DNA from 3 places in the Pseudodesulfovibrio sp. lm2024 genome. Region 1 is predicted to be linked to each of the others. Evidence: predicted binding sites of a transcription regulator. Region 1 holds the regulator's gene; each other region holds the start of a gene.

Region 1 (5,599 bases):
CAAGGCGCCCAGGCCCGGGGCCGAGCACGTGGTCACCCTGACCAAGGGGCAGCGGGTGCGGACCGACTTCCCCCAGAACGGCTGGCTGGCCGTTTTCGAGCTGGGCGAGAAGGACCGCGACCAGGCCAAGGCCGTGGGTTACGCCAACGCCAAGTACCTCAAGGTTGTCAAGGTCGAGAAGGCCGAGCACGCTCCCGCGCCTGTGCCCGCACCGGCCCCCAAGAAGGATTCCGGCGAGGGTGAGGTCAAGGCCCCGGTGGCAGCGGTACCGCCCGCGCCCATCCCGGTGGGCGTGGACCCGAGCCGTCTGCCGGTGAAGATCACCTCCGACCGCATGACCTATGACGAGACCGGCAAGGTCATCTCCTTCGTGGGCCACGTGGTCGCCATCCACGGCGAGTTGACCTTGTGGGCCGACAGGCTTTCGGCCTATCTCGCATCCAGCACGGACAAGAAATTCTCCGCCGACAGCGTAGACCGCATCGTGGCCGAGGGCAACGTGCGGGCCAAGAAGGGGACCACCGAGGGGACCTGCGGCCTGCTGACCTACATGGTGGGTCCGCAGCTGCTCAAGATGGAGCGCGATCCCAAGCTCCAGGACGGCCCCAACTCCCTGACCGGCGAGGTCATCAACTTCCACATCAAGGACGACCGGTCCGAGGTCATCGGCGGCAAGCAGCGCGTCAAGGCGGTGTTCATGACCCCCGGCAACCTGAAGGTGCAATAGATGGCCGAGGGTCTTCGCGCTACCAATTTGTCCAAGCGGTACGGCCAGAAAGAGGTCGTACACGGTATCAACATCAAGCTCGACGCCCGCGAGGTGGTCGGCCTGCTCGGCCCCAACGGCGCGGGCAAGACGACCACGTTCTACATGCTTGTGGGCATCGTCCAGCCCAATACCGGGGTGGTTTCCCTGGGCGGCCAGGTGCTCACGGACAAGCCCCTGCACGAGCGGGCCCGCCTGGGGGTGAGCTACCTGCCCCAGGAAAGTTCCATCTTCAAGAAGCTGACCGTGCGCCAGAACCTGGAGATCATCCTGGAGCAGACCTCCATGACCTCGCGGCAGCAACGGGCCAGGGCGGACGAACTCATGGAGATGTTCACCATCACCAAGCTGGCGGACCAGGCGTCCATGTTCCTGTCCGGCGGCGAGCGACGCAGGCTGGAGATCGCCCGGGCGCTCATCCTCGACCCGCAGTTCATCCTCCTGGACGAACCGTTCGCGGGTATCGATCCCATCGCGGTTATCGATATCCAGGAGATCATCTCCGTGCTCAAGTCCATGGACATCGGCATCCTCATCTCGGACCACAATGTCCGGGAGACGCTCAATATCTGCGACCGGGCCTACCTGGTCTACGAGGGGACGGTCATCCTGGAAGGGGCCCCGTCCGAGATAGTCAAATCCAGTCGCGCCCGGCAGATCTACCTGGGCGAGGATTTCCGGCTTTAATCCCTGTTCCCGTCTTTTTTTCCTCTTTCCCGATTTACACCGTACCCAAAGGTTGGTACACTTTTTTCATATCATTATATGCACGCAGAATTATCAATAGATACAGGGTGTTAACACAATTGTGTTGCATCCTTTAATTCACTGTGGCATAATTGAATCGGAAAAAATGTCAGGTGGCCGAAAAAAAATTTCTGTATCCGGCAACCGATAAACACAACCTCAAGCAGGCAGTGAATCATGGGATTGGAACTTCGGCAACAGCTCAAGCTCTCACAGCAACTGGTCATGACGCCCCAGTTGCAGCAGGCCATCAAGCTGCTGCAATTGTCGCGGCTTGAACTGCTGGAGACGGTGCAGCAGGAATTGTTGGAGAATCCTTTCCTCGATGAGACCGAGACCGATACCGAGGTCCCGGACAAGGCGGAAGTCCTGACCGAATCCCAGGCCGAAGAGGAACTGGTCCGCAACGCAGACTGGGAGAACTACCTGGGCGAGTTTTCCTCCACTTCCAAGCAGGCTTTGTCCCGCGACATGGAGATGCCCGAAGAGGGCATGTCCTTCGAGGCCCGCCTGGCTTCCAAGCCTTCGCTGGAAGGGCACCTGAACTGGCAGATGCGCCTGTCCAACTTCACCGAGCACGAACTGGCCATCGGCGACGTCATCCTCGGCAATCTCGACGCCAACGGCTACCTGCAGGCCACCCTGGAAGAGCTGGCCGCCATGGTTCAGGCCTCCGAGGAGGAGATCGAGTCCGTCCTGCACCGTATCCAGCACCTGGACCCGGTCGGCGTGGGCGCCCGCACCCCGCAGGAATGTCTGCTGGTCCAGATGGAGGTCCTCGGGTACGACGATCCTATCCTGGTCTCCCTGGTCACCGATCACCTGGAGGATCTGGAGAAGAACCGCTACAAGCCCCTGGCGCGCAAGTTCAAGATCACCATGGATGAGCTCAAGTCGTATCTCGACCTGATGCAGACGCTCGATCCCATGCCCGGCGCCAATTTCTCCAGCACCGAGCCGCACTACGTCAGCCCGGACGTGTTCGTCTACAAGTACGGCGAAGACTTCGTCATCATCCTCAACGAGGACGGCATGCCGAGGCTGCAGATGAACACGTTCTACATGGATTCCATGAAGGGCGCGGCCGACAAGGAGAAGGAATATTTTCAGGAAAAGATGCGTTCCGCCGCATGGTTGATGAAAAGTCTGTACCAGCGGCAGCGAACCTTGTATAAAGTAGTTGAGAGCATTGTCGGCTTCCAACGGGCATTCTTCGAGGAGGGCGTGACAAAGCTCAAACCCCTCATCCTCAAGGAGGTGGCGGAAGACATCGAGATGCACGAATCCACCGTGAGCCGGATTACGACCAACAAGTATGTTTCGACGCCTCACGGCATATTCGAGCTGAAGTTCTTCTTCAACTCGGCCCTGGACCTGAACGACGGGTCCCAGGTGGGTTCGGAGAGCGTCAAGGCGCTCATCAAGCAAATGATCGCAGACGAAGACACGAAGAAACCGCTCAGCGACGAGAGAATCGGCGAGATCCTCCAGGAGAAGCTGGAAGTGAACATCGCCCGGCGTACAGTCGCCAAATACCGCTCGGCCATGGGCATTCCTTCGTCTTCAAAACGAAAGCAGTACTTCTAAAGTCTGCTTGAAGCACTCTCAACCAGGAGGCAGCGTATGAACATCAGCTTCACTTTCAAGAACTTCGAGCCTTCCGATCACCTCAAGGGTTACGCGGAAAAGCGTTTTGAAAAGGTAGCGAAATACGTTTCCGATGCGGAGGCCGATCTCCAGGTCAACCTGCTGGTCGACAAGTTCCGTCACAAGGCGGACGTGATCCTGAACTCGGATCGCATACATATCTCGGCCTATGAAGATTCGGAGGACATGTACTCCACCATCGACATGGTCCTGGACAAGCTGGAAGCCCAGCTGCGCAAGATGCGCGAAAAGATGAAGAACCGCCCCAGACAGGCGCGTCCCAATAAAATGGTGCAGATGAACTACCTGTCCTACGAGGACATCGCTCCCGGTTCAGCGCCCACCATCGTCGGCACCGACGCATACGAGCCCAAGCCCATGTCCGTGGACGAGGCCGCCATGCAGCTGGATGCCCGTGACAACGAATTCCTGGTCTTCCTCAACGCGGAGACTGACGGCGTCAACGTGATATACAAGAGAAAGAACGGCGATTACGGCCTCATCGACCCCGGAAACTAAGCATGAAACTCAGTGATTACCTGGCGAAGGAACTGATCCTTCCCGAACTCGAGTCCGAGACCAAGTCGGACGTATTGAATGAACTCGTCGCCCCCCTGGGCGTACAATATCCAGAGATGGACACGGACCATGCGGTCCGTGTCCTTCTCGATCGTGAACGGCTCGGCTCCACCGGCATCGGGGACGGCATCGCCATCCCCCACGGCAAGCTCGAGGACCTGGAAAAGGTCATCGTGGTCGTGGGCCGCAGCCGCAAAGGCGTGGAGTTCGAGGCGCTGGACCACAGCCCGTGCACCATCTTTTTTCTGGTGCTCGCCCCGGAACAGGTGGCGGGCATGCACCTGCGCGTCCTGGCCCAGATTTCCCGTCTCCTCAAGGACGAGGAATTCCGCAAGGCGTTCCTGTCGGCCGATGACCTCGAGGGTCTCTGGACCCTGCTCAAAAGCGTGTAACCGAATGGACGAATTCCGTTGACCTCGACCAACCCTTTCCCGGTGGTGATCGTCACCGGACTCTCCGGCTCGGGCAAGAGCACCGCGCTCAAGGTCTTCGAAGACCTCGGATTCTTCTGCATCGACGGGCTCCCGTCCGAGATGTCGGCCAAGCTGGCCGACCTCATCCTCTCCTTCGACACCAAATACCGCGGCCTGGCACTGGGCATGGACCTGCGCCAGTTCGAGTTCGTGGACGGCTGGAGCAAGGCCCAGGAGGGATTCGCCCAACTCGGCATCACTCCGCAGGTCCTGTTTCTCGAGGCCAAGATGGCGGAGCTGGTCCGGCGCTACGCCACCACCCGCCGTCCGCATCCGCTGGAGAGCCGCAACCTCGGCCTGGAGCAGGCCTTGGAGATGGAAAAGAAGCTCCTGGAGCCGGTGCGCCTCGGGGCGGTCCTGGTCCTGGACACCACGGATTATTCCATCCACGACCTGCGCCGGGTCATCCAGACCAAGTGGTCGTCCCTGGAAGACGTGAGCATGGGCATGCGGGTGCACATCATCACCTTCGGCTTCAAGTACGGCGTGCCGTCCGAGGCCGACCTGGTCTTTGACCTCCGTTTTCTGCCCAACCCCTATTTCGACAAGTCCCTGCGCCCCATGTCCGGCCTGGACAAGGCGGTGGCCGACTATGTCCTGGGCAATCCCACGGGCCAAGGGTTCATCAAACGGTTTCATGACTTTCTGCTCTATATTTTACCGCTTTACGCAGACGAAGGGCGCTACAGGATCACCCTGGCCCTTGGTTGTACCGGCGGCCGCCATCGTTCGGTTTCCGTGGCCGAGTCGGTACTGGCAACCCTGAAGGAAAAAGGGTATGCTGCCTCGATCGAACATCGACACATGGAACTCGGTTAGACATGGCTGCAAAGACTGACAAAAAGGACGGCGTGATCGGCGTGGTGCTGGTCACCCACGGGACCTTCGGGGAGACCCTGCTCCAGGCCGCGGAAACGGTCATGGGCCCGCAGGAAAACTGCCTGGCCGTGGGCGTGGACGTGAACAGAGGGGTGGACGAAACCCTGGAAGGTGTGCGCAAGGCCATCCATTCCCTGGAGCAGGGCAAGGGCGTCCTGGCTCTGACCGACCTGTTCGGCGGTTCCCCCACAACCATGTCCCTCTCCCTCATGAAGTCGGAAAATCTTGAAGTCATCACCGGCGTCAACCTCCCCATGGTCGTGGCGGCCCTCCAGGCCCGGTCCATGGCGCTGCCCGAACTGGCCGACAAGGTCATGAACGCGGGCCAGCAGGGGATCAAGGTTGCCGGGGCGATGCTGCGCAAAAAAGCAAAGAAATAGGTATGATGCCGTGACTCTCGTTCGTATCGACAACCGCTTGATTCACGGCCAGATCATCGAGACGTGGCTGCCGTACACCGGGGCCAAGAACGTTGTGGTGGCCAACGACGAACTGGCCCACGACATCC
Region 2 (5,599 bases), 290 kb from region 1:
GGACTCCACCCTGTTCATCCTCATGCTCGGGCGCAACTTCATCTGGCTCGAGCTCCTCGGGCTGGGAGCGCTGCTCATCGCCGTGCCGTCGCTCATCTATTTCACCCAGGGTATCGAGGGCAACATGATCCTCGACACCATCAAGGACCCGAGCCAGCGCTGGGAGATATCCAAGGGATTGATCATTATCCTGAGCATCCTGTGCGTGGCCATGGCCGCCGTGAAGAGCGCGGTGACCTTCGACAAGCGCAAGCGCGAGCTGTTCGACCAGGTCGGCAAGGAAAAGCGCAAGCCCCGCAAGCGGAAGTGATCTTTTCGCGCCGTCCCTTCCCAAGAATCCCGTTCTCGGGTTATGCTCCTGTTTCATGAACCGAAACAAGAAGCGGAGGCGTCATGCATAAATTGGTTTTGATCCGGCACGGGCAGAGCGAGTGGAACCTGGAAAACCGGTTTACCGGCTGGACCGACGTGGACCTGACGAGCCAGGGCGTGCGCGAGGCCGTGGACGGCGCGCGGCTGCTCAGGGAGGAGGGATTCACCTTTGACGTGGCCCACACCTCCCTGCTCAAGCGGGCCATCCGCACCCTGTGGCTGGTCCAGGATGAACTGGACCTCATGTGGCTGCCGGTCTCCAAGACCTGGCGGCTCAACGAGCGCCACTACGGCGCGCTGCAAGGGCTGAACAAGGCCGAGACCGCCCAGAAATACGGCGACGACCAGGTCTTCGTCTGGCGGCGCAGCTTCGACACGCCGCCGCCCGAGCTCGAGGCCGACGACGAGCGTTTTCCGGGTAACGATCCGCGCTACGCAGGCCTCACGCCCGAAGAACTGCCGCGCTGCGAGAGTCTCAAGCTGACCATCGACCGGACCATGCCCTACTGGTTCGACACCGTCGTCCCCCAGGTGCGCGCCGGGCAGAAGGTCCTCATCGTGGCTCACGGCAACTCCCTGCGCGGGCTGGTCAAATTCCTGGACAACATGTCCGACGAGGCCATCACCAAGCTGAATATCCCCACCGGGCTGCCCCTGGTTTACGAGCTCAACGATGACCTGACCCCCATCCGGCACTACTACCTGGGCGACCAGGAGGCCGCCGCCAAGGCCGCCGAAGCGGTTGCCAACCAGGCCAAGGGGGGGTAAACAACAGCGGTCATGGACCAGGCCGGATTCACCCGCACATTGCTTCAATGGTACGACGCCGAACACAGGGAGCTGCCCTGGCGGCGCGACCCGACCCCTTACCGGGTCTGGGTCTCCGAGATCATGGCCCAGCAGACCCAGATGGACCGGGTGGTGGAGTACTACAAGCGGTGGATGGACCGTTTCCCGGACGTCCAGTCCCTGGCCGAAGCCCATGAGGAAGAGGTTCTCAACCTCTGGGAGGGGCTCGGCTACTACTCCCGCGCGCGCAACCTGCACCGCGCCGCCGTGTTGATCCAAGATCAATATGACGGCGAGTTTCCCGACGATTTCGCGGACATCCGCTCCCTGCCCGGCGTGGGCGAGTACACGGCCGGCGCCGTGGCCTCCATCGCGCTCGGCCAGCGCGAGCCCGCCGTGGACGCCAACGTCCTGCGGGTCTTCGCCCGGCTGCTCGACATGGACATTCCAGTCAAGGATAGGGCGGGGCGCAACATGGTCGAGGACGCGGTCCGGCGGCTCATTCCCGAAGACCGGCCGGGCGACTTCAATCAGGCGGTCATGGAGTTCGGGGCCTTGATTTGCCGCAAGAACCCGCGCTGCGAGCAGTGCCCGGTGCGCCAATATTGCCGGGCGTTCGAAAAAGGCACGGTCCCGCTGCGGCCGGTCCTGCCCGCGCCCAAGGAGGCCATCCGCATCGACATGGCCACTGGCTTTCTGGTCCACCAGGGCAGGGTGCTCATCCAGAAGCGCAGACCCGGCGACGTCTGGCCCGGCCTGTGGGAGTTCCCCGGCGGGTGCGTAGAGCCGGGCGAGACCGCTGAGCAGGCCCTCAGGCGCGAGTATCTGGAAGAAGTGGAGCTGGCCGTGGAGCCGGTGGAGAAGATCACCGTGGTCCGTTACAGCTATACCCGCTATCGGGTGACCATGGACTGCTTCCTGTGCCGCTACGACGGCGAGCCCTCGGAACCGGTCTTCCGTGAGGCGGTCAAGGGCGGGTTTGTGCGTCCCGCCGAGCTGTCCGATTACGCCCTGCCTTCGGGCCATCGCAAGCTGGTGGACCGCATGCTCGCCGACATGCGCTTCGCCCATTTCTTCAAGTCCTGATTTCCAACGAATCCAAAGGGCTGTATCCATAGGCACAGCCCTTGCTTCTCTTCCTGCGCATCCCCTTTTGGGGTCAGTATTTTGACGTTTCCAGCGCAGGAGCAGCTTATGTCCATTGGCAAGATCGGCGGGTACGAGGCCCTGAACGCGGCGCGGAACGCGTCCGCGCCCCGCGACGGCAAGCGGCTGGCTATGCAGACCGCCTTCGACAACCAGATGAGCATGACCCAGGCCCTTTTCGGCAGCGGGGCCGACAAGTCCAGCGAGGAGGGCGGGGGCTTCGACGTCTCCATCATCAACGACTCCCAGATGCTCGAGGCATTGTCCGCTATCTCACGCATCATGCGCGACGAGGCGGGCCTCAAAGCACCGCTCGTCCGGCCTCAAGCCTCTGCTCAACCCGCTGCGCAAGCATCCATGACGACAGCTAACGCCCATACCCCCGGTACGCTGGCGGCTCAGTTCGAGTCGGGCGAGTCGGGCGTGGCGGCCATCGGCTACGACCGCGTGGGCGGGACCTCCTACGGCAAATATCAGATCGCCTCCAAGCCCGGCACCATGGACGAATTCCTGTCTTATCTCGACCAGAACCGGCCCGAGTGGGCCGACAGGCTGCGCGATGCCGGGCCCGCCGATACGGGCTCCAAACAGGGCGGCATGCCCGCTGTCTGGCAGGCCATTGCCGCCGAAGACCCGGCCGGGTTCGAACAGGTCCAGCACGATTTCATCGCCCGCCAGACCTACGACCCGGCGCGGAGCATGATCCTCGACCGCACCGGCCTGGATTTCAACAACGCGCCGCCCGCGCTCCAGGAGGTCCTTTGGTCCACCTCTGTCCAGCACGGCCCGACCGGAGCGGCCAATATCTTCAACAAGGTCATCGACCGGTTCCTGCACAAGGGCCAAAACGACGACTTCAACACCCAACTCATCAAGGGCGTGTACGAATCGCGCAAAAACCAGTTCGGCTCGTCCACCGCCCGCGTCCAGAAAAGCGTGGCCCACCGCATGGATTCCGAAAAACAACTCGCCCTGAACATGCTGGAAAAGATGTCCGTGAACCGCATGGTTTAGAAAGATTGCCTCCGGCGGCCAGGGGGGAAAGGGGAGAGAGGGAACCTTTTTCTCAAAAGGTTCCCTCTCTCCCCTTTCCCCCCTGGCCCCCCCAATCCCCTCTCTCCCTCCCAAACTTTTTGTATGCGCTTTCGCGCGTGTGGTGGGCGGAGGTAAGTCCTGCCTCTTCCCGTTGTTTGCTCTGATGCGGTAAATCGTATCGGATGAAAGCGGGATAGACGCTATCGCGCATCCGCGAAGCGGCGCTAAAAAGTTTAGGAAAGGATGGGGATGGGGGTCTGGGGGAAGGGGAAGGAAAAGCCCTTTTCAAAGGGTTTTCCTTCCCCTTCCCCCAGCCGCCGGAGGCATTCCTAGCCTAAACTCTCTTCGAGCGACGGGTCGAGGTCGACGCGCAGGGTGCCGAGTTTGCGGTCCACGGCGACTTGGCCGAGGTTGAACCCTTTGACTTTGCGCACGTCCTTGACCAGGGCGTACATGATGTCTGCCTTGCCGTCGTCTTTGCGGTAGCTTTTGAGTCCGCAGAGGACGGCGGCCTGGGTCAGGGAGGTTTCGGGCACGTCCTGGCCGGGGTGGTCGCGTTTGAGGATGACGTGCGAACTCGGGCCGTCCTCAACATGGAACCAGTAGTCGAACGGGGAGGCCGCCTGGCTGAGCATGTGGTGATTGGCGGTCTTGCTCTTGCCCCGGATGACGGTGAACCCGTCGGTGGTGCGGAACAGGCTTACGGCCAGCCCACGGAACCGTTTGGGCAGGGCGGCCGGGCCTTCGGGCTCGGGGGTTCCCTGCGCGGTCACTGCGGGGTGGATCTCGAGGGTGCCGTCCTCGGCCTTGGACAACTGGGCGAGGAGCTCGCGGCGGCGGCGCTCCACGTGCGGGAAGCCGCGTTGTCCCTTGGCCGCCAGCTTGAAATAGCGCGTCATGTTCTCGGTGGGCGAGAGAAATGGATTCAGGGGCACGGTCATGGGGCCGTGCACCGGGTGGGTGACGTCCACGGATTCGAGGCCTTCGACGTCCTTGAACCGGTAGAGCTCGGCCTGGAGCGCCTCCGCCTTGACCTGTTCGGCCGCGAGCTGTTCGAGCCGCGCCTGTTCCTGGTCCAGGCTGGCGAGGTTGCGTTTGAGTTTCTTGCGCACGCGCTTGAGCTGGACGGTCTGGACCTTGTCCTCCTCCATGTCGAGCAGCGGGAAGAGCGTGCGCTCGCCGTAGGCGCGGGCTGCGTCCAGGGGGGAGGCGTAGGTCTCGTCTTCCTTGCCGGACGGCCAGGCCGTGGGCGGTGACCATGTGTCGCCGGACCGGGCGAGGTGGAAGACGTCGGCCGAGGCCGTGGCCACCTGGAAATAGAGGGCGTGGGCTTCGTCTTCGGGCAGCCCGGTCAGGACCTTGCGCAGGGGCGGGGAGATATGCGGGTATTCGCGCCAGACTTCCGGGTCTTCCAGGACGTCTTCCAGGGCGGGCCATTCCGGCTCATGGGCAAAGGAAGACGGCAGTTCGTCGGCCAGGGACATGCCGGTGCGGCAGTCGAGGATGAGGAAGGTTTTGCCGTCCGGGTCGGTGCGCGGGGTGAGCTCCAGCGCCAGGCGCAGGTTGGGCCAGTCGGTGTGCGCGGCCAGGATTTTACGGTTGCGCAACCGCTTGCGGAACCACATGGCCATGGCCGGGGCGGTTTGCGGGTTGACCGGTTTGACGGGGGAGAGAAATAAATGGCCCGCCGATTTGGCGGGCCTGAAGATCAGGTGAAGGGGGTCGCCCGTGTTCTGGATGGCAAGCACCCAGACGCCGGGAGCCGGACCGAATACCTTGTCTATTCGGCGACCGGCAAGGGTAGACGATAGTTCCGCGCTCAGGAAGCGGAAGAAATTGGCTTCCATGGCCGTCTCCGTCCAGGTGAAGCCGTACGGCTAGTCGCCGCGGACGGCCTCGTCCTCTTCCTGCTTGCTTTTGCAGTTGATGCACAGGGTGGTCATGGGCCGCGCCTTGAGCCGGGCGATGGAGATATCGTCGCCGCATTCCTGACAGATGCCGAACTCGCCGTCTTCGATGCGGTTGATGGCTTGCTGGATTTTCTTAATCAGCTTGCGCTCGCGGTCGCGCAGACGCAGCGTGAAGGCACGGTCGCTTTCCGCCGTGGCCCGGTCGGCCGGGTCGGCGTAAACCTCGCCCGATTCGGTCATGTCCTCAATGGTGGCCTCACTTTTCTTGAGGATGTCATCGAGCATGCCGTCCAGGGTTTCCTTAAAGTACTTCAGATCATTCGCTTCCATTTGAACCTCCCCCTCTG
Region 3 (5,599 bases), 450 kb from region 1:
CGGACCTTGAGAGCGTGCGCAAGGGCCCGTTCCGCCTGGATGCGCCCATGGTCCCCTATGCGGACGGCGTGTTCCCCTCCGAGTCCGGCAGGTTTCGGTTCATGACCGAGTTCGATCCGGCCGTGCTTCAGGACGAGGACCCGGACTACCCGTACAAGCTCCTGACCATCGCGCCCCACGGCTACATCTGCTCCGAGCGCACCCTGGCCGAGCACGACGCCCTGCCTGTGGTTCTCCTGAATTCGGCCGAGGCCCGCAAGCGGGGGCTGACCGACGGCGGCCACGTGGTTGTGCGCAGTGCGTACGGCAGGCTCATGGCCCTGCTCAAGGTGGACGATGCCATGCGCGCGGACGTGCTCATCACCGAGCGGGGCGGCTGGAACAAGGCGGGCCACGGGGTCAATCTCCTGACCAGGGATATCCCGTCCATCGTGGGGCAGGGCACCCCGTTCTACGAGACCCGGGTCACGTTGGAGCCGTGTCCGGCGGACGGGATCATCGGCTCAAAGGTCCTGGTGGTCCAGAATTCCGCCCAATCGCCCGGCGGCAACTTCACCAAGGAGCTGGCCCGGCAGGGCTGCATCCTGATCGCTATTTTGCCGACCGAAGGGGAGCCGATTCCGGAAAACGCCGACAACTATGACCGCCTGGTGGTCCTGGGTGGTCCCCAGAACGCCTTTGACGACGAAACCTCGCCCTATTTCCCGGAGTTGATGCGGCTCATGCGCGACTTCGATGCGGCGGGCAAGCCTGTGGCGGGCATCTGCCTCGGCTGCCAGCTCTTGGCCCGCGCCCACGGGGGCGGGGTCTGGACCATGCCCGAATTGGAGTTCGGCTTTGTCGGCCACGCCCTGACCGAGGCAGGCGCACAGGACCCGGTCCTGTCGAAGGCCGGGCCGGTCCCGCCGCTCATGGAGTTCCATGAGGATTCCTTCGACCTTCCCGAAGGGGCCACGCTGTTGATCGAGGGTGATCGATGCATCAACCAGTGCTTCAAGGTCGGCAAGGCGTCCTACGGGTTCCAGTTCCATCTGGAAATGGACTCCCTGACCGCCGACGAATGGTTCGACGAGTTCCAGCGCGGCGATATCGACACCTACGCCCAATACCGCTTCCGGTTCACCGACGAATTCTTCGCGGCCACCCGCAGCCGGTTCCCCCTGCTCATCCAGCAGTCCGGCGATTTTTGCCGCAACGTGGCCAATAACTGGCTGCGGCTCGAATAGCCACCACTCGGGGGGGGGCGTTAAATGAAAGAAAGCCTGTGGGAATGCGATAGCGCACCCCCACAGGCTTGATTGTTTTAGCGGTTCGAAGCGGTCCCTGAAAGCCGTTGGCTACGCCTTGTTGCGGCGGTAGCGCATGAAACCGAGACAGCCGAGGCCGGCGAAGAGAAGCAGGAAGGTCGAGGGCTCGGGTACGGGGGGCGCCGAGGCTTCGAAGTTGATGTTGTAGGTGTCGATGGTCGGGGCGCCGGTGGCGTCCGTGTTGTAGAGGGAGATGCTCAGTCCGTCGAGCAGGCCGTCGAAACTCCCATTCCACCCGGAGCCCGTGGCCATGGCGATGGACAGCAGGCCCTGCTCGCCATAGACGTTTCCGCCGACACCCGCCATGGAGAGAAATTCATTCCAGAGCGGATCGGTGTAGCTGCCCCAGTAATTGCTCAGGGAGCTGTCGAAGAAGCGGAGCGCATTGGTGTCGTTCTGGCCCCCGATGGCCCACTGGTTCCATTGATCCGCCGTTTCCGAAAGGTTGGCGGAGAAATAGGGCTCGGTGTTGATGCGGTAGCCATACCAACTGCTTCCCGGGCTGTTTTCAAAGGGGGTGGTGTAGAAATGGAAATACCAATCCGGGGCGGATTCGACATGGGTAGTGGATTTTTTGGTCCAATAGCTCATCCCGGCCACATCGGCGAGCGTCACGGACCTGCCGAAGATGGTGGCGGCGTCAATGCCCCATTCCGCCTTGTAGGCCGAGTTGTCCGCAGCCCAGCTGCTGCCGGACACCTGCGGGAGGGGATAGTCGCCGTTCACGCCGAGCACCCCGGTGGCCTGATCCGCATACACGGTCATATTGTAGACCGCGGCCATCGCGAACGAGGACAGGGTCAGGAAGATGGCAAGGGTTAGAATTGCTGTCAGGAGCCGTTTCATACATCCCTCCAGATTGGGTCGAACTCGTGTATTAAATATTTGTTTGGATTAAGCACGAGTCATGCCGGACTGGAGCAACCGTAAATAAATCTATATGTTGGAATAGTGCTTTGAGATGGGCCTGCGTTGATTTGGTGAGAGAATGTAAAGAAATATTGGTATGTTGTCGGTTGCCCTTACATTCATACTACATTGGTCCGGAAAGAATGGCGGGCCTCCGGGGGGGCGTGTTGCGCCTCCTTGCCGACCAAGGAAGCCCCGCCTCCCGGTGAGGGGAGGGCGGGGCTTTTTTGTCGAGGCGTTATCTCCGAGCCGTCAGATGATGGTGTTGATGACCGCGCCCTTGGCGTAGGGGCCGAGGACATCGGTCTGGAAGTTGTAGCTTTGGGCCAGGCCGGCCTTGTCGGCCGTCGAGGTCCCGGGGTTCATGTAGTCCAGGGTTTTCGATACGAGCGACGCTTCGGCGGAAACCTTGTCCACCGGCGCGGGGCTCGGGCCGCTGTCGTTCATGTAGTCCAGGGTCTCGGAAACCACGGCCGCACCGAACGTTTGCTGATCGAACGGCGAGTAGCTTCCGAAGCCGCCGATTGCCATGGTCATACGCACCCTCCTGTCGTCAGGACGGAAATAACGCCTATCCGCCTTTTCGGCATTTTCCCGTATATCTTTAGGTCGAACCGGAAAAAATATTGCCCAATGAATACAATTGGGTGTATGGATGAATAACGGAGGGTTCCATGGACATCGAGATCAAGTGGGCGGTAGCCGCCATTCTCATCACCGTTCTGGTCGGCGTGGTGCTGCACCGCTGGCAGCGTCCGGTACTGCCCAGGTTGTACGTCTGGATCACGATAATCGGGACCCTGTTTGCGTCGTACTACATCCTGAACGTGTTTTTCGGGAGCGGCCGTACCGGGTGGCCGTGATGCGGCTTGGGAGGGGAGATGGATAAGACCCTGATGCTGGCCCTGGCCATGGCGGCCGGAGCGGGCGTGGCCGCGCTGCTCATCTGGAAGCTCAGGTCGCGCTGCGTGCCGTGAATGCTGACGTACGCAGCCATCGGCGCGGGAGCCGCCGTATTCTATCTTCTACAATATCTGTTCATGGACTAGGCCTTTTCCCAGTCCTTGACTTCGTCCCACAGGCCGTTCATCTCGTCCAGCCCCAGTTCGGCCAGGTCGAGGCCGCGCATCTCGGCCAGTTCCTCCATCTTGGCGAACCGGGCCAGGAATTTCTGGTTGGCGAAGTCGAGGGCCGCGTTGGCCTTGATGCCCTTGCGCCTGCCCAGTTCCACCAGGGTGAAGAGGTAGTCGCCGAACTCCTTTTCCGAGTCCTCGGCGTGGCCCGAGGCCATGGCCGCCTGCCATTCGTCCCATTCGCTCTTGAGGTGGGTCTCCACGTCCCGGTCCGATTCCCAGGTGAACCCGTTGCGGGCGGCCTTGGAGTTGATGCGGTACGCCTTGAGCATGGGCGGCAACCCCGAGGGCAGGGAGTCGAAGACCCGCTTGCGCCCGGTGCCCTTGTTCTCCTCGCGCTTGGTCTTTTCCCAGTTGTCCCACAGCTCGGTGATGTTGTCGAAATGCTTGTCCCCGAACACGTGCGGGTGTCGGCGGATCATCTTGGCCGCGCTGTAGTTGATGGAATCGGCCAGGGTGTGGGACCCGTCGCGCTCGTACAGGGTGGCCATGAACAGCAGAATGAACATGACGTCGCCCAGCTCCTCCATGGCCTCGTGCGGGTCGCCCGAGCGGATGCCCTCGATGAGTTCGAAGGCCTCTTCGGCCAGGTAGTCGCACAGGGTCAGCGGGGTCTGCTCCTTGTCCCAGGGGCAGCCGTCGGGCCCGATCAGGGTGTCTATGACCCCGAGCAACTCGCGCATGGCCCGGGACGGGGCGTCGTGTTTCGTTTCGCTCATGGCGAATCTCCTTCAGGAAAGGGAAAAGGGGTTGTGAAATCCGGGACTATTCGGCGTTTTCGCCGCTCCGGATGCCCAACGCGCTCTTGGCCGAGTCCAGGGCCTCGGGCAGGTCGACGTATTCGCCCATCTTGTCGACCATGTGCTGCGCCTTGGGCGCGATGTACGATTCGGCCAGGATATCGGACTGGGGCGCGAAGGTCTGGAGGAACATCAGCCCCACCAGGCAGATGAGCACGCCCTCGAGCAGGCCGAAGACGCCGCCCAGGGTGCGGTCTATCCAGCCGAGCAGGGATATCTCCAGCACGCTGCGGATCAGCTTGGTCACAAGCCAGACCACCACCAGGGTGCCGATGAAGATCAGCGAGTAGGACAGGGCGCTGACCGTGATGTCGCTGGAGATGTACATCTTGAGGTGCGGGGCCAGGGCCTCGTCGAAGCGTGAAGCCAGGTAAATGGCCAGGACCACGGCGATGAGCGACAGGACCTCTTGCACCAGGCCGCGGAAGAAACCGCGCAGGACGAAGAGGGCGACGATGCAGATGAGAATGATATCCAGAAAATTCATATAAATGCACCCATAAGCGGCTGAGGTGAACTTCCTCACAGAGCCCTAGCAAACTGAGGCCGAAATGTGAACCGCATTCGAGGTATATTTTTGTAATGGGCCGACCTGGTGAAATCCGGATCAGGGTTGTGTCCCTTGCCGAACTCGGCTACATGAACACCAATCGTCTGTCTTTTTCAAGGAGTCGTGAATGCAGGTCCACGAGACGGAGTTCCCCGGTCTGTTTATCCTGGTTCCCAAAGTATTTCAGGATGAACGGGGCTTTTTTCTGGAAAGCTACAACGCCGAACATTTCCGGGAAATCGGCATCGACTGCGGGTTCGTCCAGGACAATCACGCCTATTCCAAGGACGTCGGCGTGCTGCGCGGTTTTCATTTCCAAGTGCCGCCCGTGGCCCAGGCCAAACTGGTCTGGGTGACGCGGGGCGCGGTCCTGGACGTGGTCGTGGACCTGCGCAGGGGGTCGCCCACCTACGGGCAGACCGAGCACGTCATCCTCAGCGCCGCCAATTTCAAGCGCATGTTCATCCCCAAGGGATTCGGGCACGCGTATGTGACCATCATGCCGGACACGGAGTTCCAGTACAAGGTGGACGCGCCGTATTCGCCTGCCCACGAGGGCGGTCTCGCCTGGGACGACCCGGACATCGGCATGGACTGGCGGCCGGCCCTGCAGGGGCGGGAGCCGATCCTGTCGGAAAAGGACCGGCGGCAGCCCGGGCTGGCCGGGTTCGAATCCCCCTTTACCTTCGAGGATTGAAGCTCATGAGCCAAACCGAACCGGTCGCGCCGTCGTTTGCCGAGGATTGCCACGCCATCATCCTGGCGGGCGGGTCCGGCACCCGTCTGTGGCCGCTCTCCAGGAACCTGCTGCCCAAGCAGCTGCTGGTCCTGGGCGGCACGTCCACCCTGTTGCAGCAGACCGTGGCCCGCGTGCTCGAGGCGTTCCCGCCCGACCACGTC

Evidence for each region. Region 1 encodes sigma-54, which starts transcription at its own class of promoters, with help from an activator protein. Its sites were predicted from a motif close to CTGGCACGGNNNNTGCTT; they were not measured.
Region 2: the regulator sigma-54 is predicted to act here: its motif matches at 2,277-2,294, upstream of ACR42D_RS11025 (VgrG-related protein).
Region 3: the regulator sigma-54 is predicted to act here: its motif matches at 2,204-2,221, upstream of ACR42D_RS07230 (PEP-CTERM sorting domain-containing protein).

Annotation. Positions count from the first base shown of each region.
Region 1 is NZ_CP195092.1:2,021,692-2,027,290, reverse strand. It holds gene ACR42D_RS09455 (LptA/OstA family protein) at 1-727, shown strand, start outside; gene lptB (LPS export ABC transporter ATP-binding protein) at 728-1,453, shown strand; gene rpoN (RNA polymerase factor sigma-54) at 1,691-3,100, shown strand; gene hpf (ribosome hibernation-promoting factor, HPF/YfiA family) at 3,137-3,679, shown strand; gene ACR42D_RS09435 (PTS sugar transporter subunit IIA) at 3,682-4,131, shown strand; gene rapZ (RNase adapter RapZ) at 4,150-5,031, shown strand; gene ACR42D_RS09425 (PTS sugar transporter subunit IIA) at 5,034-5,471, shown strand; gene ACR42D_RS09420 (PTS sugar transporter subunit IIB) at 5,482-5,599, shown strand, end outside.
Region 2 is NZ_CP195092.1:2,311,813-2,317,411, reverse strand. It holds gene ACR42D_RS11040 (tetratricopeptide repeat protein) at 1-310, shown strand, start outside; gene gpmA (2,3-diphosphoglycerate-dependent phosphoglycerate mutase) at 394-1,140, shown strand; gene mutY (A/G-specific adenine glycosylase) at 1,153-2,247, shown strand; gene ACR42D_RS11025 (VgrG-related protein) at 2,356-3,321, shown strand; gene ACR42D_RS11020 (NFACT RNA binding domain-containing protein) at 3,672-5,189, opposite strand; gene dksA (RNA polymerase-binding protein DksA) at 5,220-5,582, opposite strand.
Region 3 is NZ_CP195092.1:1,571,358-1,576,956, forward strand. It holds gene ACR42D_RS07225 (molybdopterin-dependent oxidoreductase) at 1-1,226, shown strand, start outside; gene ACR42D_RS07230 (PEP-CTERM sorting domain-containing protein) at 1,338-2,153, opposite strand; gene ACR42D_RS07235 (hypothetical protein) at 2,469-2,753, opposite strand; gene ACR42D_RS07240 (hypothetical protein) at 2,891-3,079, shown strand; gene mazG (nucleoside triphosphate pyrophosphohydrolase) at 3,262-4,068, opposite strand; gene ACR42D_RS07250 (CvpA family protein) at 4,115-4,636, opposite strand; gene rfbC (dTDP-4-dehydrorhamnose 3,5-epimerase) at 4,827-5,396, shown strand; gene ACR42D_RS07260 (mannose-1-phosphate guanylyltransferase/mannose-6-phosphate isomerase) at 5,402-5,599, shown strand, end outside.